Regions from separate parts of the Mesorhizobium sp. M0751 genome, predicted to be linked through region 1. Evidence: riboswitches for the same ligand, from Rfam matches in the RefSeq annotation. Region 1 holds a riboswitch; each other region holds the start of a gene.
The links. Region 1 has a riboswitch for cobalamin ahead of NKI19_RS07545 (DUF1636 family protein). Riboswitches for the same ligand answer to the same signal wherever they lie in the genome.
Positions count from the first base shown of each region.

Region 2: linked by a shared signal. The riboswitch ahead of metE (5-methyltetrahydropteroyltriglutamate--homocysteine S-methyltransferase) and the one ahead of NKI19_RS07545 (DUF1636 family protein) in region 1 are both predicted to bind cobalamin.
Region 3: linked by a shared signal. The riboswitch ahead of NKI19_RS18250 (CbtB domain-containing protein) and the one ahead of NKI19_RS07545 (DUF1636 family protein) in region 1 are both predicted to bind cobalamin.

Region 1 is NZ_JAMYPH010000003.1:457,770-467,706, forward strand. It holds gene cobG (precorrin-3B synthase) at 1-69, opposite strand, end outside; gene cobN (cobaltochelatase subunit CobN) at 66-3,656, opposite strand; gene cobW (cobalamin biosynthesis protein CobW) at 3,675-4,715, opposite strand; gene NKI19_RS07545 (DUF1636 family protein) at 4,712-5,146, opposite strand; cobalamin riboswitch at 5,185-5,388, opposite strand; gene NKI19_RS07550 (winged helix-turn-helix domain-containing protein) at 5,418-6,617, opposite strand; gene NKI19_RS07555 (NADH-quinone oxidoreductase subunit A) at 6,953-7,318, shown strand; gene NKI19_RS07560 (NuoB/complex I 20 kDa subunit family protein) at 7,309-7,890, shown strand; gene NKI19_RS07565 (NADH-quinone oxidoreductase subunit C) at 7,896-8,498, shown strand; gene NKI19_RS07570 (hypothetical protein) at 8,511-8,858, shown strand; gene NKI19_RS07575 (NADH-quinone oxidoreductase subunit D) at 8,860-9,937, shown strand, end outside.
Region 2 is NZ_JAMYPH010000012.1:189,219-199,155, reverse strand. It holds gene NKI19_RS19835 (B3/B4 domain-containing protein) at 312-1,019, opposite strand; gene NKI19_RS19830 (hypothetical protein) at 1,088-1,480, shown strand; gene pdxR (MocR-like pyridoxine biosynthesis transcription factor PdxR) at 1,477-2,973, opposite strand; gene NKI19_RS19820 (trans-sulfuration enzyme family protein) at 3,057-4,289, shown strand; gene NKI19_RS19815 (dihydrodipicolinate synthase family protein) at 4,342-5,244, shown strand; gene NKI19_RS19810 (FMN-binding negative transcriptional regulator) at 5,279-5,497, shown strand; gene metE (5-methyltetrahydropteroyltriglutamate--homocysteine S-methyltransferase) at 5,605-7,941, opposite strand; cobalamin riboswitch at 8,037-8,237, opposite strand; gene NKI19_RS19800 (hypothetical protein) at 8,917-9,243, shown strand; gene NKI19_RS19795 (helix-turn-helix transcriptional regulator) at 9,364-9,937, opposite strand, start outside.
Region 3 is NZ_JAMYPH010000011.1:82,629-92,565, reverse strand. It holds gene NKI19_RS18275 (DNA polymerase III subunit gamma/tau) at 1-191, opposite strand, end outside; RNA gene ffs (signal recognition particle sRNA small type) at 295-391, opposite strand; gene cobO (cob(I)yrinic acid a,c-diamide adenosyltransferase) at 879-1,511, opposite strand; gene cobU (bifunctional adenosylcobinamide kinase/adenosylcobinamide-phosphate guanylyltransferase) at 1,513-2,034, opposite strand; gene NKI19_RS18255 (CbtA family protein) at 2,027-2,800, opposite strand; gene NKI19_RS18250 (CbtB domain-containing protein) at 2,816-2,995, opposite strand; cobalamin riboswitch at 3,032-3,228, opposite strand; gene NKI19_RS18245 (aromatic ring-hydroxylating oxygenase subunit alpha) at 3,368-4,561, shown strand; gene NKI19_RS18240 (MFS transporter) at 4,540-5,739, opposite strand; gene NKI19_RS18235 (heparan-alpha-glucosaminide N-acetyltransferase) at 5,986-6,984, shown strand; gene NKI19_RS18230 (methyltransferase family protein) at 7,001-7,507, shown strand; gene NKI19_RS18225 (MerR family transcriptional regulator) at 7,527-7,913, opposite strand; gene mgtE (magnesium transporter) at 8,053-9,471, opposite strand; gene NKI19_RS18215 (hypothetical protein) at 9,909-9,937, shown strand, end outside.

The sequences.
Region 1 (9,937 bases):
CAGCCCGTCGCCGGTCTGCATCGGCGCGGACAAGGCAGGGCAGGCGCCGCGTCGGGAGAAAGCGTTCATGCCGCCACTCCCAGAGCTTGGGCTTCGGCAATTAGTGCGGCGAGATCGTCATCGATCGAATTGCGCAGCGGATGCCAGAGACCGCGCCGCCGAGCCGAGAGAAACCGCTCGGCAATCACATTCGCCGCCGCCGGGTTCTCGCGCAGGATGAAGGCGCGAACAACGGGGTCGCCGAGATAGGCGTCGTGCACGGCCTCGATCAGCGTGCCTGATATGGCATGGGTGGTCTCGGCGAAGCCGACAAGCCGATCAACCGTCTCGGCGAATTCCGAAGCGCCGCGCGGCCCGTGCCGCATCTGGCCGGCGATGAAGCGCGGGTTAACCGTGCGCGCCCGCACGACCCGGGATACGGCCTCACCAACCGAGCGCGGCTTCGGCTTTTGCGGGTCCGTAGTGTCGAGCACGATCACGTCAGCGTTTTTGCCGAGCGCGGCAAGTGCTGCCGAAAAGCCGCCGATGAAGGCGACGTCGGCCGAGCCTTCGAGGATGTCGCGGCCGGGGTCGTCGCCGGTATGAACCAGAAGGTCGGCCTCAGCGATGCGGCCCTCAAAAGCGCCGGGCGCCGAAACGCCTTCGCCCTCGGCGCCGCCATAGGCGTGCGAGGTGGCATCGAGGTAGGCGCGACCGATCTCTTCGCGCACGGCCCAGGTGCCGCCCGATAACAAATCCTCGACACCGGCGCCGTAAGTGCCGGGCGAGGTGCCGTATATGCGGGGGCTGATCTTCCCGTCTGCACGGGTTCTCGCCGCCAGCGGGTTTTCCGAATCGTCCTCGTCGCGGGTCGCGACGGCGTTGGCGGCGGCATCGATCAGCGCGATCTGGGTTGGGAACATGTCGCGGAACAGGCCGGATATGCGCCAGGTGACGTCGACGCGCGGGCGGCCGAGCGTTGCCGGCGGCAGCACCTCGATGCCGGTGATGCGGCCGGTGGCGCAATCCCATTGCGGCCGGCAGCCCATCAGCGCCAGGCCTTGCGCGATCTCTTCGCCGCCGGTGCGCAGCGAGGCCGAGCCCCAGAGGTCGATAACCAGCGAGCGCGGCCAGTCGCCATGCGATTGCATGTAGCTGCGCAAGACCTCGTCGGCAGCCGCCCTGCCGAGATCGAAGGATGTCGGCGTCGGCATGGTGCGCGGGTCTGCGGTGAACAGATTGCGGCCGGTCGGCAGCACATCGCGCCGGCCACGCGCTGGTGCACCGGCCGGACCGGCAGCGACATGGCGGCCGTCGAGAGCCGCGATGAGTGCTACTTTCTCGGCTGCCGCACTCTGCTCGCGCAAAGGATCGGTTTCGCCCTCAGGTGAGCGGCCGTAAACATGCAGGCCGTCCTTGATGGCGAAATCCTTGAGATCGCAGAGCCAGGCGTCGATGCGGCGCAGCGCTTCGTCGGGAGCGTCGGTTTGGGCAACCCCGGCTTCCGAGGCGAGGCCGGTCTTTTCCGCCGTCTCGACGATCAGCCTCGCCAGGCGGTCGCGGCGGCGGCGGTCGAGCCCGTCGGCCTGGGCATATTCGTCGACCAGTCGTTCAAGCCTATGCTGGTTTTCGTCCAGCCCGGCGCCGGTCAGCGGTGGCGGCAGATGGCCAAGCGTGACGGCGGCAATGCGCCGCTTGGCCTGCGCTGCCTCGCCGGGGTTGGAGACGATGAACGGATAGATGACGGGCAGGGCGCCGGTGACGATTTCGGGAAAGCAGTTTTCGCTGAGCGCGACGGTCTTGCCGGGCAGCCATTCCAGCGTGCCGTGGGCGCCGACATGGACAATTGCATGGATGCCGAGCGACTTGCGCAGCCAGAGGCCAAAGGCGATCAGTGCATGGCGCGGCGGCAGCGTCGGGTCGTGATAGTCGGCGCGGCGGTCAACTGAGCGCCCGCGGTCAGGCGCGAGTGCCACGGTGACGTTGCCGAAGGTGGCTGCGCGGAAAGCGAATTTTGCGGCGGCAGGCGCTTGAACACCCCCCTCAGAGGGGGGTGCCTCGCGCGAAGCCGTCTCATCTGCCGCATTCCCCCATGCGGCCGTCACGGCAGCTGTCGCTTCAGCAGGCAATTCCGCCGAGTACTCGAGATAGTCCTCAAACCCCAACCCTTCACCTCCACGCCCCAGCACCTCCAGCAACTCGCGCGGCGTTTGCGGAATCCCTTCAATGGCGTAGCCCTGTTCGCTCAGGTCGTGCAGCATCGCCAGCACGCTGGACGGCACGTCGAGGCCGACGGCGTAGCCGGTGCGACCGGGGGCGCTGGGATAGTCGGGGATCAGGATGGCGAGCTTGCGTTCCGCGCGGGGCGTCCGCTGCAGGCGCACGAAGGCCTCGACACGGTTCGTCACTTGCGCCACGCGGTCGGGCTCAGGCCGGTTGGCGAAGGCGCGGAAGGCCAGCGCCGGGTCGGTTTCGCTTTCGCCCTTGAAGGAAATGGCGCCGGCCAAAATGCGGCCGTCGAGCTCGGGCAGGACGACATGCATGGCAAGGTCGGCGGGCGCCAGCCCGCGCTGATTGTTTTGCCAGATGTCGCGGCGGGTGGTCGCGACGATGACCTGGAACACCGGCACGCCGGCGCGGTCGAACAGGGTTTCGACGCCAGGCTCGGCACCCGAGGCGAAAGCTGTGGCGGTGATGATGGCGGCAGGCTTCAGGGTTGCAAGCGCGGTTTCGACGAAGGCGAGGGACGTTGGGTCCTTCAGGCTGGAAACGAAGATGGGGACGGGGTTGATGCCGCGTTGGCGCAGGGCTTCGAAAAGCGCGTCGATCGGCGCGACATCACCGGCGAGCAGCATCGAGCGGTAGAACAGAATGGGGATGACGGGGGCGTTGCCTAAGCGGTTTAGGCCGTGTTCCTTCGCGCCCCCCTCTGTCCTGCCGGACATCTCCCCCACATGGGGGGAGATCGCCTGATCATCGGTAGCTTCGCCAACGTCTGACGTTGCAGAAGTCGCGATACGGCCAGTGACGGCCAATCTCCCCCCTTGTGGGGGAGATGTCCGGCAGGACAGAGGGGGGCGCGAAGGAATGCCGACGCTTGATAAGTCCATTCTTTCTATAACACCGCGTCCCGGCTCGTAAAATCCCGCCTTTGGCACGCTGACAGGTCCGGCTACCGCCGCACCCGATCCGGCGAGACTCGCCAGCCTCTGCACCAGCGCCGTCATATTCGCCGGCCCGCCCTCGCGGAAATAGCCAAGCAAGCCATCCAACTCCTCACGCGGCAGCGTTGAGCCTTCGATCAGTCGCAAGTCCGCGTCGTGGCTCTCGCCGGGCAGCAGCGCCAGTTTTATGCCGCGTGCCCGGGCAGTCGAGGCGAGCTGATCGCAGCCATAGCGCCACCAGTCATAGCCGCCGAGGATGCGGACCAGAATGACCTTGGCGTGGCGGGCGACGCTGTCGATCCAGAGATCGACGGACATCGGATGGCGCAGGTCGCGCAAGGCGGCGAGCCGCATCGATGGCAGGCGGGCCGCATCCGCCTTCCACGCCGCCGCCAGCCCGGCCAGGTCGCTGTCGGTGAACGACAGCGCCACGACATCCGCAGGCGTTTGCCTGAGATCGACAGGCTCGGCGAGATCGTCGAGCGAGGCGGATGTGGTGGTGAGGATGTGCATGGCGGCTCGTACCTGGGATCAGCCGGCGAGGATACGCTCGATCGCCGGGCGGTTCAGCCCCTTCAGGCCGATGACGACAAGGCGCGAGCGGCGATCGTCTTCAGCGGTCCAGGCGCGGTCGTAATAGTGGTTGACGCGCGGACCGACGGCCTGCAGCAGGAGCCGCATCGGCTTGCCGCCGACTTCGACGAAACCCTTGACGCGCAACACGTTTTCCTCCTCCGCCGCCGTGGCGACGCGTTGTGCCAGTTCGTCCGGGTTGGACACAGACGCAATGTCGATGACAAAACTATCGAAGTCGTCATGTTCGTGGTCGAGCTCGTCGTCGTGGTGGGTCTTGCGGTTCTCGATGTCGTCCTCGACGGCGAGGCCGAGGCCGAGCAGCACCGACGGGTCGACCTTGCCTTGCGAAGTCGGCACGATCTTCACCGCCCGCGCAACATGCTTGCCGATGACGGCATTGGCACGGGCCGAGCCGGCGGCGTCCAACAGGTCGCTCTTCGACAGGATGATCAGGTCGGCGCAGGCGAGCTGGTCCTCGAATACTTCCTCGACCGGATCGTCGTGGTCGAGCGTCTCGTCCTGCGCGCGCTGCGCCTGCAGGGCATCCATGTCGTTGGCGACGCGGCCATCAGCCAGCGCCGGCCCGTCGACCACGGCGATGACGCCATCGACCGTGACACGGCTTTTCACCGACGGCCACTGGAAGGCCTGGACCAGCGGCTTGGGCAAAGCGAGGCCGGATGTCTCGATCAGGATGTGGTCGACCCTCGGCGTCAGCGACAGGATCTGGTCGAGCGCCGGAACGAAATCGTCGGCGACTGTGCAGCAGATGCAGCCATTGGCCAGCTCGACGATGTTTTCGTCGGGGCAGGTGTCGATGCCGCAGCCCTTCAGGATCTCGCCGTCGATGCCGATGTCGCCGAACTCGTTGACGATGATGGCCAGCCGCTTGCCTTTCGCGTTTTCGAGCAGATGGCGGATCAGCGTCGTCTTGCCGGCGCCGAGAAAGCCGGTGACGACGGTGCAGGGAACGCGCGAAAGGAAGGCAGCGGTCATGTCAGGTCCTTCAAAAGGTCAAGGGGAGGGATGCGGGCAACCAGGCCGCGCTTCAGGCATTCGGGACGGCCGCGCCATGGAATGAGCCCATCCGTCGAGGTGGCGAACAGTTTTGCGCCGGTCACGAGATCGGCGCCGCTGGTCGCAGTCAGGTCGCCGAAGACGTAGCTCCAGCAGCCGTCGCGCAAAATCGCGGCGCTGAGCCGGCGCTTGCAATTGCCGAGGCATTCGACGGTGCGGATTTTAATGTTTTCGCTGGAAGCGGCGCGGCGCGTGTCCTCGGCGAGCAGTTCGCCGGCGCAGGGATGGGCGTCCGAACCGGTCTCGTCACGGCAGGACGAGCAGACGATGACGGTAACGCCGGCCGGGGAATCACCATGGCCGGACAATAAATCCGCTGTCTCAGCCGGAAAACTGCTGTCGCGTTCCAAATCAGGCTCCTTGCCCGGAAAACCCGCCAGGCGATCGGATTCTTATGTCCTAGACGGCAGGTCTCCTGGCTCGCGGGTCATCGCCTGGGTGCCGCCTTCCCGGGAATATCCCAGTGGTTTTCGGCCGAGGCTCGTCGCTTACAGTTGCGGGGACAGCCGCGGATTTGAAATCGAGATTTCGCACCGCATTCCCTCTTGGCCCTTGCCGTTGCGGGCAGGGGACCGTCTGGAATGGATTTAGGCTTGTGGAGGCAGTCGTGTCAACGCACGTCTATGACGCGGCGGTATCTGCGAGCGGCTGGCCAAGGTCGCCCGCAGCCGTCACCTCAATGCGCTCAAGCCCGAGCCAGGCCTGCATCTGCTTCAATTCTTCGAAAAGCTCGGCGGCGGTTTGTGGCGGGGCGCCGGGCTCGGCATAGGCGGCATGGACGCGCAATACGCCGGCCGGGCGGTCTGCCCTGAGGTCGACGCGCCCGACGATGCTGTCGCCGAGCAGGAACGGCAGCACATAATAGCCATACTGGCGCTTTTCTGCCGGCGTGTAGATCTCGATGCGGTAGTGGAAGTCGAACAACCGCTCGGTGCGCGACCGCTCGAAGACGACAGGATCGAACGGCGCGAGCAAGGCGCGCGCCTCGATCCTGCGCGGCAAACGGGCGTCCTTGTGGAGATAGGCTGCTTTGCTCCAGCTTTCGACGCTCACCGGCAACAGCTCGCCGGCCTCGACCAGTTCCTCGATGCGACCCTTGATATCGGCGGGCGAGAGGCGGAAATAGTCGCGCAGATCGCCTGCCGTGGCGACGCCGTGGGCGCGGGCGGAGATACGCAGCAATTCGCGGTGCGCATCCTCGGGGCAGGGAACCGGCAGAGCGAGTACCGCCGGCGGCAGTACGCGCTCCGGCAGATCGTAGAACCGCTCGAAGCCGCGGCGATGCGCTGTGGTGATGCGGCCGGCCCAGAACAGCCATTCGAAGGCGTGCTTGGCATGGCTCCAGCCCCACCAGCCACCATTGCCCTTCTGGCCTTCAAAAGCAGATGCCGCGATCGGGCCTCGTTCGGAGACCTCGCGATAGATCTCCTCGATATAGGCGGCGTGCTCGCGACCCCATTTGGCCAGTCCGCTGTACATTTCGTCGCCGCGCTCGGCCCGCTGCATGCGCCAGCGCATCAGCGGATAGGTCTCGACCGGCAGGAACGAGGCTTCGTGCGCCCAATATTCAAAGACCATGCGCTTGCGCGTTACGGCGGCGTCGTCGAGCAGCGCCAGCTTGTAGGGGCCAAGCCGCGAATAGAGCGGCATATAGTGGGCGCGCACTACGGCGCTGACGGAATCGATCTGCAGCAGGCCGGTACGGGCAAGCACGCGGGCCAGATGTCTGCGGTCGGGCGTACCGGCGGGGCGGGGGTCATTGAATCCCTGTGCCGCCAGCGCGATGCGGCGAGCCATGCGAAGCGAGATTTTTTCCTTCATCAACGCGGTATCCTGATGATGCTGGACAGAGCAGAGAATCTGCGATTCCGTGCCATGCTAGCAGGGTTTTGGCGGCATCCATGTCAGGAGAGAAAAGTGGAGTGAAAAGTGAAAGAAATCAAACAGGAGCGGATCGGACCAGTTTTGCCGGATATGCCGCCCAGCACCGCGATTTGAACAAGGTTTGACTTGCTTCGCCGAAAGCGCTGCGCTAACCCTCGCCGCGTTGCAGCATAGAGCCTCCTTAAAACGGTTCAGTGGTTAAACTGTCACGCTTCCGCAAGTGGGTCCGGTGCTGTAATCAGAGTGGATTGGCCGCTAACGGAAACTGCAGCATGAACGCACTTTTAGGTTCGTACCTGCCCATCGTCCTGTTCATCGGCGTGGCGCTGGTCGTCGGCCTGGCGCTGCTCGCCGCACCGTTCCTGGTGGCCTACCGCAACCCCGATCCGGAAAAGCTTTCCGCCTATGAGTGCGGCTTCAACTCGTTCGACGACGCCCGCATGAAGTTCGACATCCGCTTCTACCTGGTGTCGATCCTGTTCATCATCTTCGACCTGGAGGTGGCCTTCCTGTTCCCTTGGGCGGTGTCGTTCAGCCAGATCGGCATGCTCGGTTTCTGGTCGATGATGGTGTTTTTGGCGGTGCTGACCATCGGCTTTGCCTATGAATGGAAAAAAGGAGCGCTGGAATGGGATTGAGCGACAATTCCGGCACGCTCGTCGCGCCGAAGCCCAAGGGTCTCATCGACCCCAACACCGGCAGGCCGGTGGGGGAGGACGATCCATTCTTCCTGGAGATCAACAACGAACTGGCCGACAAGGGCTTTCTCGTCACCTCGACCGAGGCGCTTATCACGTGGGCGCGCAGCGGCTCGCTGATGTTCATGACCTTCGGTCTCGCCTGCTGCGCCGTCGAGATGATCCATACCTCGATGCCGCGCTACGACTCGGAGAGGTTCGGTGTCGCGCCGCGCGCGTCTCCGCGCCAGTCCGACATCATGATTGTCGCCGGCACGCTGACCAACAAGATGGCGCCGGCGCTGCGCAAGGTCTACGACCAGATGCCCGAACCGCGCTACGTCATTTCGATGGGCTCCTGCGCCAATGGCGGCGGCTATTATCATTATTCCTATTCGGTGGTGCGCGGCTGCGACCGCATCGTGCCGGTCGATATCTACGTGCCCGGCTGCCCGCCGAGCGCCGAAGCGCTGCTCTACGGCATCCTTCTGCTGCAGAAGAAGATCCGCCGCACCGGCACGATCGAGCGGTGAGCGGCATGACCCAGGCGTTGAATGACCTCTCGACCTATCTCGGCGAGAAGCTGACCGGCCGGATCGGCGAGGCGGTGCTCGCCTATGGCGAACTCACTATCTCGGTCGAGCCGCGCGAACTGATCGAGGTGGTGACCTTCCTGCGCGACGACCCGAAATGCCAGTTCATCTCGATCATCGACGTCTGCGGCGCCGATTACCCGTCGCGGGCAAAGCGCTTCGACGTCGTCTATCATTTGCTGTCGCCGAGACAGAATATCCGCATCCGCATCAAGGTCCAGGCCGACGAAGAGACGCTGGTGCCGTCGATCACCGGCATTTATCCCGGCGCCGACTGGTTCGAGCGCGAGACCTACGATCTCTATGGCGTGCTGTTTTCGGGTCATCCCGATCTGCGCCGGATTCTGACCGATTACGGTTTCGAAGGCCATCCGCTGCGCAAGGACTTTCCGCTGACCGGCTTCGTCGAGGTGCGCTACGACGACGAAGCCAAGCGCGTCATCTACGAGCCGGTCGAGCTCAAGCAGGAATTCCGCAATTTCGATTTTCTCTCGCCATGGGAAGGGACGGATTACGTCCTGCCCGGCGATGAGAAGGCGAAACAGTGAGGATATGTGGCGATGATCCGCATAGCACTCCTAGGCCTGTTTTGCTGCAGTGTTGCGCCGAATGCTTTTGCGAACGACTGCAAAGTAGCTGGAGTGGATTGCTATTCGGCGGCGCGAGCTGTCGTGGCGAACGACACGGTGAAGAACTGCCCCACGATATTTCGTATCAAGCCGGCGATGCAGATTGAATTGGACCAGATTTTGAACGCCTTGCGCGATGCTGGAGAACTGGCCGATCTCCAGCCTTCCAATGAGACCGTTGAGCAATGCGAGCAGAGAGCAAAAGAATATGTGGCCGGGCCGCAGACGGTCCGCTTCATGGAACTGACGCCGTCCGCCATGGAAAGGCTTGGAATCTAGCATGACCGAGCACTCCGTCCGCAATTTTAACATCAACTTTGGCCCGCAGCATCCGGCCGCGCACGGCGTTTTGCGCCTCGTGCTGGAGCTTGATGGCGAGGTGGTCGATCGTGTCGATCCGCATATCGGGCTGTTGCATCGCGGCACGGAAAAGCTAATTGAGCACAAGACTTATCTGCAGGCCGTGCCCTATCTCGACCGGCTCGACTATTGCGCGCCGATGAACCAGGAGCATGCCTTCGCGCTTGCCGCCGAGCGGCTGCTCGGCATCGAGGTGCCGAAGCGCGGGCAGCTTATTCGAGTTCTCTACTCCGAGATCGGCCGCATCATGTCGCACATCCTCAATGTGACGACGCAGGCGATGGATGTCGGCGCGCTGACGCCGCCGCTGTGGGGCTTTGTCGAGCGCGAAAAGCTGATGGTGTTTTACGAGCGCGCCTCGGGCTCGCGCATGCACGCGGCCTATTTCCGGCCGGGCGGCGTCCATCAGGACCTGCCGCAGAAGCTGATCGAGGACATCGGCAACTGGATCGACCCGTTCCTGAAGTCGGTCGACGATCTCGACGCGCTTTTGACCGGCAACCGTATCTTCAAGCAGCGCAATGTCGACATTGCCACCGTCTCCCTGGCGGACGCCTGGGCCTGGGGCTTTTCCGGCGTCATGGTGCGCGGCTCGGGTGCGCCGTGGGATCTGCGCAAATCGCAGCCCTACGAATGCTATGCCGAGCTGGACTTCGACATTCCGATCGGCAAGAACGGCGACTGTTTCGATCGTTATCTGGTGCGCATGGAAGAGATGCGGCAGTCGGCGAAAATCATGCGCCAGTGCGTCGACCTGCTGCTCGGCAAGGAGGGCAGCGGGCCGGTGTCCAACCTCGACGGCAAGGTGGTGCCGCCGAAGCGCGCGGCGATGAAGCGCTCGATGGAAGCGCTGATCCATCACTTCAAGCTCTACACCGAAGGCTACCGCGTGCCGGCCGGCGAGGTCTATGCCGCGGTCGAGGCGCCAAAGGGCGAGTTCGGCGTCTATCTCGTCTCCGACGGCACCAACAAGCCCTACCGCTGCAAGTTGCGCGCGC
Region 2 (9,937 bases), on a different contig from region 1:
GGACGACGTCCCGGGTTCGCACCCGTTGTCCGTACCGCTCCATGAATTTCGATGTAGTCGACATTAAGCTTCTCCGCGATCACTCGACCGAGCTTGCGCAATTTGGACCATCCCCACTGGAGGCATCGCGATAAAAGTACGCCAAACAACGCTAAGGGAGAACAAGCAGTGATCTGATTTCGTTCGACGCTCGTTTTCGAGAGCCGTTCTGGGTCGTTCGCAATCAACTGTGTAGGCCAGCGGAGCGAGCAAGGAGCGCCAGATCCGGACAGGGCTGAGTGGGGTGTTTCTCCGAAAGATGGGGCCATGCCCTAAGGAACACGAGATGTAGTGGACTCGTCGATTCGCGCGGTTTCGATTCGCGCACCCGGGCACAACGCTTGGATAAGTCCCATCAGATGCTCTCCGGTGGCCGTCATCTGTTTAGCTGACATTGGGCCGAGGGCTTCCAGCACGAGCCACATGGCGCGGGTATCGACCGTGACCATGGTGCGCCGCCCCTGCCGCCAGTTCCAGCGGCGGCACGTGACACCGGCATCATCGCACCAGATGACTTCGCCCGGTTCAGGATGCTCGGTTATCATTTCACCTTGCTGGATCGTGTCGAATGGCTCCGCTCCCTTCGCAATTAAAAGTCTCGGGACCCCCTGGTAGAGATCGAGATCCTCCCCGCCAATCGGAACGCCATACAACACGCTGACGGCATTGTAGGCATCAACCAGTGGGGATATCCGCGGGAGAGAGCCATCTTTCCGCACCCGCTTGAGAAGCGCGGCGGCCGAGCACGGCGTTCGATTGGCCTTTGTGCCGAAAGCCTCGTAGGCAACGGCCCACGCCGCAAGATGCGCGTCCCTTTGGGCGTCATCGCGAAGCGCCGCCTGTTCCGCCGCCGCAATCGTGTCGTTCAACGCCTGTGCATCCGGCACGTCGATTTCAGCGTTCCGCACCACAATGCTGATCAGATGAAAATCCGGGTAGCGGGCCTTGATCTCGGGGGCAATCAAGGGCGTGAAAGACATGGGATGCTCTTTTCTCATGGGGAGGCTTTGCGCTGCGGGTCGTTCGGGAAATGTTTGAAGAAAGGTGCTTGTCGAGCGTCCAGATCTTCTGGCATCGGCATGGTGCATGCCGCACCATGCGCTGGATAATTCCATCATTCGGCCGTGGACAAGGCCTGGTAGAGATCGTCGATTATCTCTTGCGGGTGCTCGAGCCCGCCTCGGCCGGCAACAAGCTACGCCTCCGCCAGATCCTCCATTTCATAAAAGGCAGCGGGCGCGATATGGATGTGAAGCAGCTTTCCTTGCCGGTTATGCATCGCTCTCGGAAATTCGTCTCGCACGAAAATCTGCCGCCAAACTGGCCTGATCAACAGCACCAGTTGCATAGCGTTTTCCCAGTCCAGTTGACTTTGCAACGAAATGCGGTTGAGCCCAAGGGTCGGTTTCCTCGCCAGCACGCCACGTCCCCGCCGTTTTAGCCACCGTGTCCCGGCAACGCGTCTTGCACCTGCTTGACAACGGCTCGCAGGATCTCAACGCCCTTCTCGATTTGCCGAATGCTCAAGGCGGCATAGCCCATGACAAGCCCCACGCGATCGATGTGGCCTTCGTCCGATTGCCGCTCGTAGAGGGGCGAGATCAGGTGCAGCCCCAGGCCCGCGCCTCGGGCGGCTTCGACCAGGGTCGTTTCCCGCGATCGCGGCAGTTCGTCGAACCAAACGACGACGTGCAGACCGGCCTCTGCTCCCTGGACAGCGATGCGATCTCCGAAGCTGCGCCGCAAGGCGCCCAACAACGCCTCCCGACGCTCGCCGTTCAGCCTGCGCACACGCCGCACATGGCTTTCGTAGCCGCCACTCTCGATCAAAGAGGCCAGAGCCTCCTGTTCAGCGACCGGCGAATGTCGGTCCGCGAATTGTTTGGCGGTAGCGAAGACCTCCTGCAATTCCGTCGAGACGACGAGGTAGCCGATACGCAGCATCGGCGAGAGCGTTTTGGAGATCGTGCCGACGTAGATGACAGCCCCGTGGTCCTCAAGACTGTGCAGCGGAGGGACCGGATTGATGTCGTAGCGATATTCGCTGTCGTAGTCGTCCTCGATCACATAGGCGTTGTTGTGCCGCGCCCATTCCAGAAGCTGATGGCGGCGCGCGATCGGCATGACGCCGCCCAGCGGAAACTGATGCGATGGCGTGACATAGGCCAGTCGTGCCCCGATCCCCGCCAGCAACTCCGTCTTCATCCCGTCCTCGTCGACGGTGACCGGGACGGGCGAGGCACCCGTACTGGCAAAGACCTGACGCGCCATCCTATAGCACGGGTCCTCGATGACGAAGCGGTCGGCGGGATCGAGAAGCAGGCGAGCGCACAGATCTAGGCCCTGCTGCGAACCGTTGACGATGATGATCTGCTCGAGCTCGCAGCTCAGAGTTCGGGCGCGCCAGAGATAGCCCTGGAGCGCCTGGCGCAGCCCACGCCAGCCGCGAGGATCGTCATAGGCAAGACGCAACGGGCGCTGCCCCATCGCCTCGTTCATCGCACGTTTCCAGACCAATGCGGGGAAGTCTGACGGCGCCAGGTCGCCATAGCGGAAATCGACCTTCAGTCCAGTCGGCAGATAATCCGGCCAGGGCGGCGTAACGCGCAGTCGTTCGCCATAGGCGGACAGATGAACCGGGCCGACTCGTTTCGCGACCGTGCGGCTCGTCTCAGGACCGATCAGCGAGGATGCAACGCGAGGTCGTGCGCCTTGACGGACTTCGATGAAACCTTCCGCGGTCAGTTGGTCATAGGCGACCGTCACCGTCGTTCGCGAAACCCCAAGGTCATTTGCGAGGCCTCGGGAGGACGGCAGCTGACTGCCGGTTTCATAGACGCCGCCGAGGATTTGCTCGCGAAGAGCCTCGTAGATCTGGCGTGCACCCATCGCGTGCGAGCGACCTGCAGAACCGGCACTTGAAGACTGGACCATTTCATTCATTGCTAACTGGATATTTCACATTGGCCAGTTTGCCGTCAATCTTTCGGAAACCCAAGAAAGATCTTAGAGGCCGAATGACCCGCTCCTATCAATCCGAAACGGATGCTCTCACGCGGTCGCTCAACGACACCGGTCCCGGATTCGCCACTCGGGCGATCCATCATGGCTACGATCCGGCCGGCTTTTCCAATGCCGTTCAGCCGCCAGTCTTCTTGACCTCGACCTATGGATTCGAAAGCGTGGCAGCGAACGAGGCCGCCGCCGCACTTGGCGGAAGGCTCTATGCGCGCGAATACAATCCGACGACGGAGATCCTCGAGCAACGGCTCGCCAATCTGGAAGGAGCCGAGGCAGGTCTGGTCGTTGCCTCGGGGATGGCGGCTTTCGGGACGCTGATCCTGTCGCTCCTGTCCCAAGGCGATGAACTCATCGTCCACAAGACACTTTATGCGAACACGCTTGCCATGGTCGAACAGGCGGTCCCCCGCTTCGGCATCAAGGTCGTCGCGGTCGACCTGTCCGATCCTCAAAATCTCGATGCCGCGATTACCGAGCGGACCCGGCTTGTTTTCTTCGAGACGCCGGTGAATCCGCTGAGCCGCATCCTAGACATCGCTGCCATTGCCGAGCGCGCCCACGCGCGCGGTGTAAAGGTTGCAGTCGACAGCACCTTCGCCTCCCCCGCGCTCCAGCGGCCGCTCGAACATGGGGCCGACCTCGTGCTCCACTCGCTGACCAAATACATCAATGGGCATGGTGACGCCCTTGGCGGGGCGATTCTCGGCGACGCGCAAACGCTCCGCACGCTGCACGAGACGGGCCTGCGCTACATCACCGGCGCAGCGCTCTCGCCCATGTCAGCCTTCCTGATCCTGCGCGGTCTGAAGACGCTCACGCTACGCATGGAACGGCACAGCGCCACAGCCCTTGCGGTGGCTCAGGCACTCGAGGCGCACCCGGCGGTGGCATGGGTGAGTTATCCCTTCCTCGACTCGCACCCTGATCAGGTGACGGCGCGAAAGCAGATGTCCCAAGGGTCGGGTATGTTGGCCTTTGGCCCCCACGCCGGATTCGAGGGCGCGCGGCGGATGATGGACCGGCTCAACCTGATCACCCGGGCTGTCAGCCTCGGCGATGCCGACAGCCTCATCTATCATCCGGCAAGCCTGACCCGTGCTCGTCAGCCGATCCGCAAGGATGCGCATCTGGCCGATGGAGTCGGCGAGGACCTCATGCGTCTCTCGGTGGGTCTTGAAGACGCCGATGACCTAATCGCCGACCTGCGGCGGGCTCTGGACGTCTTGTGATGACCTGCCGTCCGGCCAGTCCCACGGTGGCGTACAAACCCGGAGCCTCGCCATGGCATTCCTGAGCGGCCTTTCCGCGTTTCCCATCACGCCGACCGATCGTGACGGCCGTGTCGATACCGTTGCTCTGCGCAAGCTGATTGCCAGGCTTTGCGCCGCTCAGGTCGATTCCATCGGTCTTCTCGGCAGCACCGGCACCTATATGTATCTGTCGCGCGAGGAACGGCGACGGGCGCTCGCCGAGACCTTGGACGAAACCGGGGGACAAATGCCGGTCGTGGTGGGTGTGGGCGCGCTGCGCACCGACGAAGCAGTGAGGCTCGCGCAGGACGCTAAGGCCCTTGGGGCTGCCGCGGGGTTGCTTGCCGCCGCCTCCTACACCCCGCTCACTGATGACGAGGTGTTCGAACATTTCTCGACGGTGGCGTGCGAGAGCGGCCTGCCGATCGTCGTCTATGACAATCCAGGAACGACGCATTTCCATTTCACCCCAGCACTCGTCAGCCGCCTGGCAAAGGTGGGTGGGATTGTCGCCATCAAGAATCCGACAGAGAAGGGCGATGCGATCAAGAGCCATCTGGCCGACCAGAGGCACACTGTGCCGGAAGGGTTCTCGATCGGCTACAGCGGCGACTGGAACGCCGCAGAGGCCATGATCGCCGGCGCCGACACATGGTACAGCGTCCTCGCCGGCATCCTGCCCGAGGTCTGCGTGAAGATCGTCACGGCGGCGCAACAGGGCGATGCGGCCGAAGCGCGACGGATCGATGCCACGCTTGCGCCGCTCTGGAGCCTCTTCAAGGAGTTCTCGAGCCTTCGCGTCGTCTATGCACTTGCCGAATTGCTCGACATTTGCCGTGCCGACCCCCCGCGTCCCATCCTGCCTCTGCCCTCAGCAGCGAAGCGCCAGATCGCCGCCGCGTTGGAACGCTTGCCATCGGATGTCAACCGGTGAATAGCGAACCCGGCGGCCAGTGAAGGAACCTGTCATGTATGTACCCGCGCATTTCGATGAACCGAGCCGAGAAGTCCTCTACGAACTGATCGAGAACAGTGCACTTGGCATGCTGATAACCCATGGCCGGAGCGGTCTCGACGCCAATCACATCCCCTTCGAACTCGACACGTCACAGGGAGAAAACGGTACCCTTTACTCCGGCGCGATTAATACACGTGCCGAGGGAAAGTGCACATTCTCGCTCGAGTGACTTATTTCAAAGGATGTGATCGCGTTTTGGCACATTCACGGCCGACATGCGGCAGCCGGTCACTCACCACATGGTGAGCAACCAGGAAACCCTCCGGCCTACACTTTCTACCGGAGCGCACGTGCTGCATCGACCATGTTCATGAGGGCAGGGCGGACCTCCTCCCATTTGCGTGTTTTGAGGCCACAGTCCGGGTTTACCCACAGTTGGGAATCCGACAGTCGCTCGCGGGCAAGCATGACGAGATCCGAAATCTCGCCGACTTCCGGGACCCGTGGTGAGTGAATGTCGTAGACTCCGGGCCCGATTCCATTCGGATATTTGGAGCTCGTGAAGGCGTCCAGCAGTTCCATTTTCGAGCGCGACGTTTCAATCGAAATGACATCCGCATCCATTTCAGCGATCGCGTCGATGATCTCGTTGAACTCCGAATAGCACATGTGGGTATGGATTTGAGTCGCGTCCTTTACACCCGTTGAGGCGATCCGGAAGCATTCGACAGCCCAGTCGAGATAGTCGTTCCAATCAGACTGGCGCAGTGGCAATCCTTCGCGAAACGCGGCCTCATCGATCTGGATCATCCTTGCGCCGGACCATTCGAGATCCGTCACTTCGTCGCGGATGGCGAGCGCGATCTGGCGGCATGCTTCGGAGCGGGGTACGTCGTCGCGAACAAATGACCAGTTGAGAATGGTCACCGGGCCTGTGAGCATTCCCTTCACAGGGTTTTCCGTAAGCGACTGGGCGAACTGCCACCAGCGCAGCGTCATCGGATTGGGCCTCGATACGTCGCCGAAGATGATGGGGGGGCGCACGTAACGCGACCCATAGCTCTGCACCCAGGCATGCTGGGTGAAGGCGAAGCCGGACAGCTGCTCGCCGAAATGCTGTACCATGTCGTTTCGTTCGAACTCACCGTGCACCAGCACGTCCAGCCCGATCTCTTCCTGCCAGCGAATTGCAGCCTCGATCTCCTTCTTCAGGAAGGTCTCGTAGTCGACATAGCTCAGCTGGCCCTTCGCATGAGCGGCCCGCGCCCTGCGTACCTGCGGCGTCTGCGGGAAGGACCCGATGGTCGTCGTCGGGAACGGCGGCAGCCCGAGCGTGCCGGCCTGGACTCTGGAGCGCTCGGCAAAAGCGCTCTCTCGTCGCTTCATGCTGTCGTCAATGCTGGCGATCCGCCCCTCAACCAGCGGGTCATGGATCTTCGTGGATGTCACGCGAGTGGCGGCAGCCTCGGCAGACGCTTTCAACGCGCCTGCCACCGCATCCCTGCCTTGGGACAGGGCCCGGGCAAGCAACACCAACTCGTCGGTCTTCTGGGCCGCGAAGGCGAGCCACGACCTGATGTCCGCGTCGAGTTCCGTCTCCATGCGGAGGTCGATCGGTATATGCAGCATCGAGCAAGAAGGCGCGATCTCGACGCGGTCCAAGGGCCAGCCGGCGACGATCGGTTTGATGCGGTCGAGAATGGCGGGCAGGTTCGCACGCCAGACGTTGCGGCCATCGATCAAGCCAAGCGAGAGCACCGGATCCTTCGGTGCGAGCCGACCCACCGTTTCCAGCTGCTCGGGAGCGCGCACGAGATCAATATGCAGCCCGGCCAGGGGCAGAGAAACCGCGGTTTCGAGATTGTCTCCCAGCGGCCCGAAATAGGTAGCCAGCATGATCTTCAGCTCGGGCGCGGCTTTCGACAGCTGGCCATAGGCGAATTCGAACGCAGCTCGTTCGTTCGGGTTCAGATCGAGGACAAGCGCTGGCTCATCGATCTGCACCCAGTCGGCTCCAGACAGCTTCAGCCTCTGCAGGAGTTGCTCGTAGACGGGCAGCAGCCGCGGCAGGAGCGCGATGGGATCGAATCCTTTGGCAGGCGATTTCGCCAGCTTGAGGAAGGTGATCGGTCCAAGGATGACTGGGCGTGTGTGAACGCCGAGAGCTTTAGCCTCGATGAAGTAATCGACCGGTTTCGTCGACGAGAGGGCGAACGTCTGATCATCGTTGAGTTCCGGCACAATGTAGTGATAGTTGGTGTCAAACCACTTGGTCATTTCCATCGCGGTTACATCAGACCGATGAGCCGCCTGCTGGTGACCAGCGTGTCGACAATCCTCCGTCTGACCCTGGTTGCCCCGCGCCATTGCGAAGTAGATGTCAAGTGGAACCTCGCCGCTATTCCAGCCGTAACGGGATGGAACGGCGCCGACCATGGCTGCGGTGTCGAGCACATGGTCGTAGAGCGAGAAGTCGTTCGACGGGATTTTCGACACGCCGCGATCGTGCTGCTCCTCCCAGCTAGCGGCACGGAGCGCCTTCGCGGTCGTGAGAAGCTCGGCAGCGGACGATTTTCCGGACCAGTAGCTTTCAAGCGCGAATTTCAGTTCTCGCCGACGACCGAAGCGGGGCACGCCGAGCGTTGCTACAGGAATTTGCTGAGAGATAGTCATGCCAGACCCCGATGGTTGGGGCGTCGGTGACAAGGAAGGCGCTAGCAGGCCGGCACGAACGCCAGGCTGCAGCGGCCACCGAGACACCCCGCCCGTGGACGTAATTCGCCGTGGCAGGTCTCCTGGCTCGCGGGGTCATAGCCTCTACCCGTCTTCCCAAGGCTATTCGCCTCAGTGACATGAGTGGGGTTGGCTCGCCGCTAACAGTTGCGGGGGCAGCGCCGGCATCGCACCGGCTTCCCTCTTAGCTCCGCTGCGGCAGCGCCGTACGGAGAACCACGACGCGGGAGACAATTACAGCAGTTCGCTTCTTTGTCAACGCCGCATAAAGAAATCTTTATGTCGTTATGTTAAGTTTCCGTTGGCATGTTCCAAAGGTCGCCTCGAAAGCGAAAACTGTGGAAGCCTTGAGCGGCCGGTAAATCAAAGCAATGACGCACGGCGCCCTTGTCCAGGAGGATAGGAGTTCGTCGGCTGCCGGCGGCAAACGACCGGCAAGCGCCGTGGTGCTGCTTCCCGCATCATGCGAACGCCACCTCGGCGTCGAACTTCGGCTCCGAGCTTCCGACCGCTTCGTTGGTGATCTGCTCGCGACCACATCCGGGTCAATGGCGAGGCTGTTGCCCATGTGGAAACTGTTGGCCGTGATGCCCTCGGTGATACGACACAACGATTTCGAGGGGAGCACCCCGAGGCCCGGCGCAGCGGCCTGTTGCGAAGTAATCGAGGCCAATGTCTCGAACTGCTTGTTCGCAGCCCACCGGCTCAAGATAACCCGGCTCAAACCACCGGGCCAGCTCAAGTCCTGTCCAAATGAGGCCTGAGCGGCAAATCGTCGTGCACGCGCACGGTTTGGCGTTCGATCTTGTGATGCGTCTTGGGCGGACAATCGCCACGGTGCAGCGCGCAGAAGCGGTTCCCCAATTGGAAGCCGAGGGCGGTGAGGGCAAGCCAGCGCCACGGGCGGAGGGGGACTTGGACCTGTTTGCCCTGCTGGACCACAAGTTCGCGACACAGGGCCTCAAGGAGAAGACCAAGACTGATTATGCGCGGGACCTCGCCAAATCATCAAAAGCAGCGGGCAGTCAAAGTTCGGCGCCGATTGACATGGAGATAGCCATCGCGGCGGCCCCCCAGGCGGACCGCAAGCCGGAATACAACCGGGTGCAGGCGGCCAAGCTCGTCCACAAGATGGCGTCGGGCACACACCGGCGATGGGAGAGCGGACCGTGGAGTGCAGGAACTTCACGCCTATCCACGCTCCCGTGGACGTGTCCTGCGGCACATCGGCAGCGATATTGAGGAGGCAGTTGAGCTTCTGGTCGAGCACTCTTACCTGCCACTACCTACGCTTAACGTCATCTCGTACTGAAAACGCACCACGCAAGGTCGAGATGTAACATGCGCCCTTCGTGGATGGTTCTAAGCTTCCTCGGGCGCGGTCAATCTGTGATAACGGTCGCTTGGAACCTCCATCACCGCGACGCGATCAAGGTTGGCGTATCGCGCTCGGTAGTAACCTTCTTCCTCCACTTCGGCGAAACTACACTGGGGAACGTCAAAGGTCGCAGCTTCCAATCCGAAGAAAGTCGTAGCGGTTTCTTCATCCAAGAAGTTCCACTCATCTTCTCCGTCGTCATATGTGACGCGAACATAGGAGGCCATGCGCACGGCTTCCTGATCACCCATCTCTGCGATGATGGCATCGCATTCTTTCTTCAGCTTTCCTGAAACCTCACCCTTATCCCAGTCATCCAAAGCCCGATAGATTTCTGGATGATAATACTCTGGCATCTCCTCTACATCTTCACCGATAAGCTCAATGGTGCGGACATATTGCGGATTTATCAAGAGTATTTTGTTGTCAAGGCTCCAACAATACAGCCATGGCCTGCTTGTGTTATTTCTACGAAGATTATGAAGTTCCTTCAACTGACGTAAAATCGATTCACGCGCCTTTTCATCGATAGGATATTGGCGGCTGCCAACAGTCGTC
Region 3 (9,937 bases), on a different contig from region 1:
CCGACGCCGCGCACGCCGGTCAGCATCCAGGCCTGGGCGATGCGGCCGGTGGCAAAGGCATTGGTCAACGTGCGGACCATCGGCTCCTGGCCGATCAGCTCGGAGAAATTCGACGGCCGGTATTTGCGCGCTAGCACCCGATAGGCGGCAGGCTTGTCCAATTTCCCGGCCTCGTTTTCGGCTTCGCTCATTCGCCCGTTAAGCTCCAAGGGCTGCCACTGGAGGCGGCCGATTCCTGCGCATAGTTTCGCCCGCACGGCTTGGCGCCGTCAATGTCGAGCAAAAGGCGAAGAGGTGGGAGGCTGGAACAATGACCCGTTCCGGGCTCGTTAGGGCTGCTTCCTTCCGGACCTGACCCGGTTGGCGAGTGGACCGTCCACCACCAACCTCCCAGCCTCCATATCGGCAATCCGGCGATGAAATGCAAGTGCGGATGATGGGGGTCTTAAGCGACGGCGACAGCTGAAACCAAAAACCCGCCTCTGCGGGCGGGTCGTTGGGGCGAATAATCACCATAGCGAAATTAGTAGCATAGCTGCCGGCACAAAGCAAGAACAAAATGTGGCTGCGGTCGGAGAAAATCGCGGATATGCCCCTTGTGAAAGGAGCCGGCCGGCAGGCCAGAGGGCGCGCGAGAATCGTGGCTTCATTCCAGCTTGGGTTCCTCGCCCCACGAAAGTGGGGAGAGGTGGCTCGGCGAAGCCGAGACGGAGAGGGGACTGCGCCCTACGAAGGCCCCCTCTCCGGCCGCTGCGCGGCCACCTCTCCCCCGCTTCGCGGCGGGCGAGGAACCCAGGTCTTGAGAGGTCGAGGGCAACCTCGGCAAGCGTCATCCGAGTTGGATCTTCCTCTGAACGTTCTGCCCGATCGCCAAACCCTCAGAACTCGATCCCCTGCTGCGCCTTCACGCCGGCGGAGAAGTGGTGCTTGGTCACGCCCATCTCGGTGACCAGATCGGCCGCCTCGACCAATGCCGGCTTGGCGTTGCGGCCGGTGACGACGACATGCAGGCCTTCGCGACGAGCCTTCAGCGCCGCGACCACCTTTTCGAGATCGAGATAGTCGTAACGCAGGGCGATGTTCAGCTCGTCGAGCACCACGAGGCTGATCGACGGGTCGGCCATCAACTCGAGCGCCTTCGCCCAGGCGGCCTCGGCCGCCGCGATGTCGCGCTTCAGGTCTTGCGTCTCCCAGGTAAAACCCTCGCCCATGGCGTGCCAGACGACACGATCGCCAAAACTAGCAAACGCGTCTTTCTCGCCGGTGTGCCATTTGCCCTTGATGAACTGGACGACGCCGACGCGCTTGCCATAGCCGAGCATTCTGAGCGCCAGCCCGAAGGCGGCCGTGGTCTTGCCCTTGCCCGGCCCGGTGTTGACGATCAGCAGCCCCTTCTCGACCGTCTTGGCCGCGACCTCGGCGTCCTGCACCGCCTTGCGCTTGGCCATCTTGGCGCGGTGGCGTTCCTCGTCCCCCTGTTCAATGGTCTTGGGATCGATAGCATCAGCCATGTCATTTCACCTTGAGCGGCAGCCCCGCCACCATCAAAAGCACTGTGTCCGCGACGGCCGCGACGTCCTGATTCAGCCGGCCGGCGGCGTCGCGAAACCGTCTTGCCAGCGCATTCTCCGGCACGATGCCCTGGCCGACCTCGTTGGACACCACGAACCACGGCCCACGCGGCCGCGACAGCACATCGGCCAGCCCTCGGCATTCGGCCTCGACATCATGTTCGGCCAGCATATGGTTGGTCAGCCACAGCGTCAGGCAGTCGATCAGCGCCGGCTGGCCGTCAGGCAGCGCCTCGATCGCGCCGGCAAGGTCGAGCGGCGCATCGATGGTCGTCCAGCCCTCGCCTCGCCGCGACCGATGTAGCGCGATACGCTGGCGCATCTCGTCGTCATAGGCTTGCGCCGTGGCGATATAGCGCCAAGGCGGCGGACGGGCCGTTACCAGCCTCTCGGCATACGCGCTCTTGCCGGAGCGCGCACCGCCGATGACCAGGGTCAATGCCCCGGCAGCGCGGTCAGGCAAAGCTGTCGCGCAGGCTGGTCGCCGTGCCGGTGAAGCGGCCGCGCACCACGCCGACGACCGCGCCGAGCACCAGCCAGAACACCAGATTGGTCAGCGTCACCGCCACCACGAACTGGTGGTGCAGGCCTTCTGGGATCGTCGTCTCGAAACTGTCGGGCTGCGGCGCGCCGACGATATGCGGCGCAACGATCAACGCCACCGCAAGAACCACCAGCGGCAGCGATCTGCGGAAGACGATAAGGCCGAGACCGGCCGCGGTCGCCACCACTGTTGCCCACCACCATATCTGGCGTTGGACAAGGTCGCCCGCCGGCATCGCCGGCAGTTCCGGCGGCAGGCCGAGGCCCGGCGCCAGCGTGAACACGGCAAAGCCGGCCAAGCCCCAGAACAGGCCCTGGCGCCAATTGCCGATGCCGCCGGCGAATTCCGAAACCGCAACCAGGACCAGCGCAAAGCCGATGCCGGTGACGATATTGGCAACGACGCTGAAGCCGAAGCGTTCGAAACCGTCGGCCGGCGCCCAGCTTTCCTCTTCCGCCGGAGCCATTGCTTCAGCCGGTGCCGGCGCGGCGCTGCTCATGGCCGTCGTGCCCGCGGCGTTCTCGGCCGGTGCCGCGGCATGGTCATGGCCGCCGCCGGCCTGTTCGTAGACTTCCGCCTTCAGGATGAGCGGCACCGTGGCATAGGCTTGCATGCAGGCGAGAGCCACGCCGGCCACAAGCCCTGCGATCGCCGCGATGAACACGACGTTGCGAAACAGTGTCATGATGTCAGCCCCTTGTTAGTGGCAGGGAAAGCCCATCGAATGGCGATAGTCGTGCGCGGCATTGTGGACCGCATCGATATGCGAGAAGCCGACAAAGCCCATGACGAAAATGCCGAGGAATGCAGCAAGCGCCAGCTGCATGAAACGCGACTGCGAGGAGGCGGAAGCGCCGAGCGAGACGGAAGCGGTATTCATGTCTTGTCCTTTCGCCCTCCACCCGAGGGCATAGAAGTCAGTTTCCTGTCGCCGGCAGGTCTCCTGGCTCGCGGATCAGCGCCCTTCCCCACCTTCCCGAAGGCGAACCCTCAGTGGCATATGGAGAGGACTACCGCACACAGTTGCGGGGGCAGCCACGGCATTGGGCAAACAACTTGCCCTCACCGCATTCCCTCTTGGTTCCAAACGGAACCGACGACATCAGCGACTATAGGCAGAATCGCCGCGCCCGGCAAACCAAATTCCGCCGGATCGTGTAGCGAATGCGCCGCCTCGCCAAGCTGGCCGGCCGGCGCCGCGATTGACAATTTTCGCGGCCGGTGTCGGCTGGCGGATGGGGAGGAAGCCGGCATGCAACCCAGCCCGAACGAGCGCGGTCCCTACAACGGCCTGACGCGGGCCGAGCCGACGCTGCCGTCATCGGCCTATTGGGACATCGCGGCCTATCAGAACGATCTCGAGGCCATCTGGTATCGCAACTGGCTGCTCGTCTGCCGCGAGGCCGACCTTGCCCAGCCGCTGGCTTTCAGGACGTTCCACATCGGCACGCAGGAGGTCGTCGTGCTGCGCGACGAGACCGGCGAATTGCGCGCCTTCCACAACACCTGCCGGCATCGTGGCTCGCAGCTTTGCCAGCAGAGCGAAGGCCGGCTGAAGGTGCGGCTCATCACCTGCCCCTACCACGCCTGGTCCTATTCGCTGCGCGGCGATCTGGTGCGCGTGCCGTCGAAATCGCTGCCTGAAGGTTTCGACAAGGCCGATCATCCGCTCTACCGCGTCGCGCTGTCGGTGTGGCGCGGGTTCGTCTTCGTCAACCTCGCCGAAGACGCTGCCGGTTCGGCTGAAACATCCTTCGATCCGGCATCCGGCAACCTCGCCAACTGGCCGTTGGAAACGCTGCTGAGCGGCCATGTCCTGCGCAAGGTTATGAACTGCAACTGGAAAATCTTTTGGGAAAACTTCAACGAGTGCCTGCACTGCCCCGGCGTCCACAAGGACCTGTCGCGGCTGGTGCCGATCTATGGCCGCGGCCTGATGGGCCGGCACGACGACCCCGAATGGGCGCGCCACGCCGACAATGACGCACCGGAATTTGCCGGCGGCTTGCGGGCCGGGGCCGAAACCTGGTCGCGCGACAGGCGCGTCCACGGCTCGGTCTTTTCCGGCCTGACGCCGGCCGAGCGTGCCGCCGGGCAGACCTATGCCACCAGCCTGCCGTCGATGTTCGTCGTCGGCCATGTCGACTATGTCAGGACCGTGCGGCTGGTGCCACTTGGGCCGGAGCAGACCGAACTCACTGCCGAATGGCTTTTTTCGCCCGAAGCGCTCGCCGATCCGGCCGCCGATATCGACAACATCGTCGCCTTCGGCACCCAGGTGCTGGAGGAGGACGCTGATATCTGCGAGGTCAACCAGAAGGGCCTCCGCTCGATGCGCCACAAGGCCGGCGTGCTGATGCCGGAGGAATATGATCAGCACCGCTTCCACAATTGGGTGCGCGAGCGCCATGCGGCGCTCGAAAATCAAAGCGATTTGGGCAGATAGCGCCAGGTGACGAAGCCGCAGATCGCCGCCAGCAGGCCGAGCGTCGCGAAAACCGCGCCCAGTCCGAAAAACGCCAGCACCACCGAGTAGACCAGCGGCGGCGTCAGCTCGGAAAAGTCGAGATAGGTGCGGTAGACCGCCGCCATCTGTGCCCGCTCATACGAGCGCACCGAGCGCATGAAGGCAGTCGAGCCCAGCGCATCGAGCGCGATGGTGAAGAAGGCACCGCAAAGCAGCAACCCGCCGGTGACGAGCGGTGCGGCCTCGCCGACGGCGCCGGCCGCCAGCAGCGTTGCCGACATCGCGAAATAGGCGAACGTCATGGTGCGCCGGCCGCCGAAACGCTTTCCTGCCCTGCCCCAGAAGATGGCCATGAACAAAAGCGCATTGCCGGCCGAAACCAAGAGGCCGCCGGCGAGCTTGCCCTCGCCGGTGATCACCATGAACAGCGGCCCATAGACGAAGAAAGTCGTCCAGAAGCAGGAGCGGCCGAAGGCGATCAGCCAGGCCAGCCTCAGCCTTGGCTGCGCGACGAAGCGGCCGATATTGGCCAGCGGATTGACCGGCCGCGTCTTGCCGGGGCGGATCGACGGGTTGTCGCCAAGCCGGTAAGTCCAGAACAGCGCCAGCAAGGCCATGGCGAAGACGGCCACCGCGCCATGCGCGGCATAGATGCCGAAACGCGTGTAGAGGAAAATGCCGAGGGTCGGCCCGGCGGTCCAGGCAAGCATCGACCACGCCATGCGCAGCGACTCGGCCTGCATGAAATCGGTCTTGCGGATATGATCCATGATGTAGAGGTTGAGCGTGATCGCCAGCGCGCCGGCGCCGACGACGCGGCAGAGCATGCCGACCACCTGGCCGGCCAGCGTATGGGTGACGAAGAACAGCGAGCCGGCGGCCAGCAGGCAGGCGCCGGCGGTATAGACCCAGCGCCGGGCAAAGCGGGCGATCAGCATCGGCATGAACAGCGTCGCCGACAGGCCGAGCATCGCCACGATCGTGTAGAGGATCGAAACGATCTGCTCGTTGTGCAGGATCTCGTAGGCCTGGATCGGGATGACGCTGGATACGGTGGCGCGCGCGAAGGATTCGACCGCATAAAGCGAGGCGAAGGTGCGGGCATCCGCCGGCCGCAAGGCCGCGAGCCAGATCGGATGGCGCACATGGGTAGCCATTGCTTTTCCCGAAGCCGAATCGCCTGAAGCAGTGTTTGGAGCACAAATCTGCCGCGGCGATTCCTTGCCGGGTAACAGGAAACCGACGCCTTCACGGCAAAAAGCGAAGCCGGCCAAAGGCTTTCCGGCTCTGGCCTAAAGCAGCCCTGATGCTGGCCGGCGCCAACGTGACGCAAGGCCCTGCTTCTTTTGACGGTGGCAACCGTGATAGTCGTCTTGCCGGGGCTGAACCAAGACAGCGAGACCATGAGCACCGACACGCCGACCGCCTCCGTTCAGGATCAACCGAAGTCGAAGCGCATCGCCGCCATCGACATTGCACGCGGCATCGCATTGCTTGCCATGGCGAGCTATCATTTCACCTGGGACCTCGAATTTTTCGGCTACACCGATCCCGGCCTCACCGCCTTCGGCTGGTGGAAAATCTATGCGCGCTGCATCGCCTCGAGCTTCCTGTTCCTGGTCGGCATCAGCCTCTATCTCGCCCATGGCAAAAAAATCCGCTGGACCGGCTTCTGGAAGCGCTTCGCCATGGTTGCCGGGGCAGCGCTCGCAATATCGCTGGTCACCCGCATCGCCACGCCCGACGGCTTCATCTTCTTCGGCATATTGCACGAGATCGCCCTCGCCAGCCTGCTCGGCCTGGCGTTCCTACGGTTGCCGGCGCTGCTGACGCTTGCCGTGGCGGCCCTCGTCATTGCCGCGCCTTTCTACCTGCGATCCGAGCTTTTCGATCATCCAGCTTTATGGTGGGTCGGCCTGTCGGCGACCAACCCGCGCTCCAACGACTACGTTCCATTGCTGCCCTGGTTCGGCGCCGTACTTGCCGGCATCGCGGTTACCAAGCTCGCCTCCACCTCCGGCGTGCTGACGCGGCTGTCGGCCCTGACGCCCGGCCGCTGGGCAAATCCGCTGGTCTTCATCGGCCGGCACAGCCTTGCCTTCTATTTGATCCATCAGCCGGTGCTGATCGGCTCGGTCTGCCTGCTTTCGCAATTCATGCCGGCGCAGGCCGAAACCAGGGAGGTGAGTTTTCTGAAATCCTGCCAGATATCCTGCGAGCAGGCACGCGACACCAAGTTCTGCTCCAGCTATTGTGCCTGCATGCTGGACACTCTCCAGGGCGAAGCCTCGCTTGACCGGCTCTACAGCAACGACCAGTCCCCGGAGTGGAAGGCGCATATTGGCGAGCTCGCCGGAACCTGCACCGCCCAAATCGAGGCGGCGGAACCGGGAACGCGCTAATCGAGGGAGGACAATAATGAGCGACAGTCACCCGAAACCCGTGCAGCAAAATCCTGGGCAGCCGAAGCTGGGGCACATCCCATGGCCGCCGCTGATCTATATCGCCGCCATCATCGTCAGCGTCGCGCTGGGGCTGTTCTATCCGCTGCCGTGGATCGGCGATCTTCTCGGCGACATCCTGTTCGCCGCCGGCCTTGTGGGGTTGGTGGCGGTTGCCGCGCTCTGGTTCACGGCAATCCGCACCATGATCCGCGCCAAGACGACGCTCAACCCGAACGGCGTGCCTGACCATCTGGTGACCACCGGACCCTTCGCCGTCAGCCGCAACCCGATCTACCTCGCCAACACATTGCTGCTGGTCAGCCTCGCCTTTGTCACTGGGATCGCCTGGTTCCTGCCGCTGGCGGTCATCGCGGCGTTCCTGACGCAGAAGCTGACGATCGAGAGCGAGGAGAAGGTGCTGACGGCCAAATTCGGCAAGAAGTACCGGGACTACGCCAAAAGGGTGCGGCGCTGGATTTGAGCCGGGGCTGACACCGCGCTTATGTGGTGACGCCGAGTTCCACCAGCCGCTCGACGCAGGATTCCTCGGCCTGGTCGAGCTCGGCCAGGGTCTCTTCGAGGTCGCGGCGTTTTTGGCGCAAATCCTCGCGCTTTTCCTCGATGCGCTTGATCATCAGCTTGAGCTGGCCGACCTCGCCGGGCGGCTCCCTGTACATCTGGATGATCTCGCGGATCTCGTTGATCGAGAAGCCGAGCCTTTTTCCCCGCATGATCTGGCGGATGAGATGCCGGTCCGACGGGCGGAACAGCCGGGTGCGGCCGCGCCTTACCGGCTGCACCAGCCCTTCGTCCTCGTAGAAGCGCAACGTCCGCGTCGACACGTCGAATTCGCGGGTCAGCTCCGTGATCGAATAATATTCCCGCATCGTCACTCCAATGCCCCGGCCACGCCGCAAGTTCCAACTGGCCGGCGCCCAAGGCGCCCAGGCGCGCACCAGAATCGGCGGACAAGGCACCTTCCAAAGCCTCGCACGACATTTACGTAAAAGTCAATTGAGGTGCCGTTCAGCTTACGCCGAACCACCATGTGGCGAGCCCGAGAAAGGCAAAGAAACCGACGACATCGGTGACCGTGGTGACGAAAACCGCCGAAGCCACGGCCGGGTCGATCTTGAAGCGGTCGAGCAGCAGCGGGATAAGGATGCCCGCCAGAGCCGCCACGAACATGTTGATGATCATTGCAGCCGCAATGATGCCGCCGAGATTGCGATCGTGGAACCAGGCAGCAGCCACGAGGCCGATCAGGATGGCAAAGATGATGCCGTTGATGAAGCCCACCCCGATTTCGCGGCGGATGATGCGGCCGGCATTGTAGATGTCGAGGTCCCGGGTCGCCAGCGCCCGCACCGTGACCGTCATGGTCTGCGAGCCGGCATTGCCGCCCATGCCGGCGACGATCGGCATCAGCACCGCCAGCGCCACGATATGCTCGATGGTGCGGTCGAACAGGCCGATCACCGAGGCCGCCAGGAAAGCCGTCAAAAGATTGACCAGCAGCCAGGGCACGCGCGAGCGCGAGGTCGAAAAGATGCTGTCCGAGAGTTCTTCGTCGCCGACGCCGCCCATGCGCAGCAGATCTTCCTCGGCCTCCTGCTGGATGACGTCGACGACGTCGTCGATGGTCAGCACGCCGACCAGCCGCTCGTTCTCGTCGACGACGGCAGCCGACAGAAGATCGTATTGTTCGAATTCGCGCGCCGCCTCCTCCTGGTCCATGGTGGCCGGGATGGCATGCCTGGTCTCATGCATGACCTCTTCGACCTTGACCGAGCGCTTGGTACGCAGGATCTGGTCGAGGTCGATAGCGCCGAGCAGCTTGAAGCTCGGATCGATGACGAAGATCTGGCTGAAACGGTCAGGAAGATTGTTGTCCTCGCGCATGTAGTCAATGGTCTGGCCGATCGTCCAGAAGGGCGGCACCGCGACGAACTCCGTCTGCATGCGGCGGCCGGCGGTCTCTTCGGGATAATCGAGCGAGCGCCGCAGCCTGATCCGCTCGGTGAACGGCAGCTGCGACAGGATCTCGTCCTGGTCCTCCTGGTCGAGGTCTTCGAGAATGTAGACGGCATCGTCGGAATCGAGATCCTGCACACCTTGAGCGATCTGCGCATTGGGCAGACTGTCGACGATGTCGCGGCGGATCGCCTCGTCAACCTCGGTCAGCGCAGAAAAGTCGAAATCCTTGCCCAGCAATTCGACCAGCGCGCGCCGCTGTTCCGGGTGCAGGGCCTCGAGCAGGTGACCGAGTTCCGACTGGTGCAGATCGTCGACTTCACGCTTCAGCGTCAGTGTATCGCGATCGGCGATCGCGGCACCGATCTGGGCGAGGAACGACGACAGGATGACGCCGTCCTCGTCATAGATGTCGGCGCGGCGCTCCTCGGCCGCCCTGGCGCCGGTCATATGTTCGTCCTGGCCTTCCACCAGCGCCTCCAGCCATCGGATTTCCGGATAAGGTGCCTGTCAGGTCTAGACCATGATCCTGAAAAGTGGAAACCGGTTTTCCGAAAAGATCTTGGTCGAACACAAAGATGGAGCGGCGGCATAATTCGCTTGAGAATCGGCCTCTCTGTGCGCAACGGACGGATATCGGACCACCTTGCGAGCTGCCGGTTGCCCAAGGTTGATAAGTATCTCTATAATTATCGCTAATAAATGGAGGGTGTTTATGGGGAAATATCTGTTTACCAGCCTCACTCATGCGCAATATGAATTATGAATGGAGATGAGGCCTGCCGTGGCGCTCACATTTTCGCCGTGTCGCCAAGGCAGGTAACGCTCGTTCAATGACGCTGCGCAGGGCGGTTGGGCTTCTGGTCTGACGCCGCCGGCAGAAGTGTCGATATCAGGGGATCTGGTCAATGACCGACAACAAGCCAGACGTTACCAA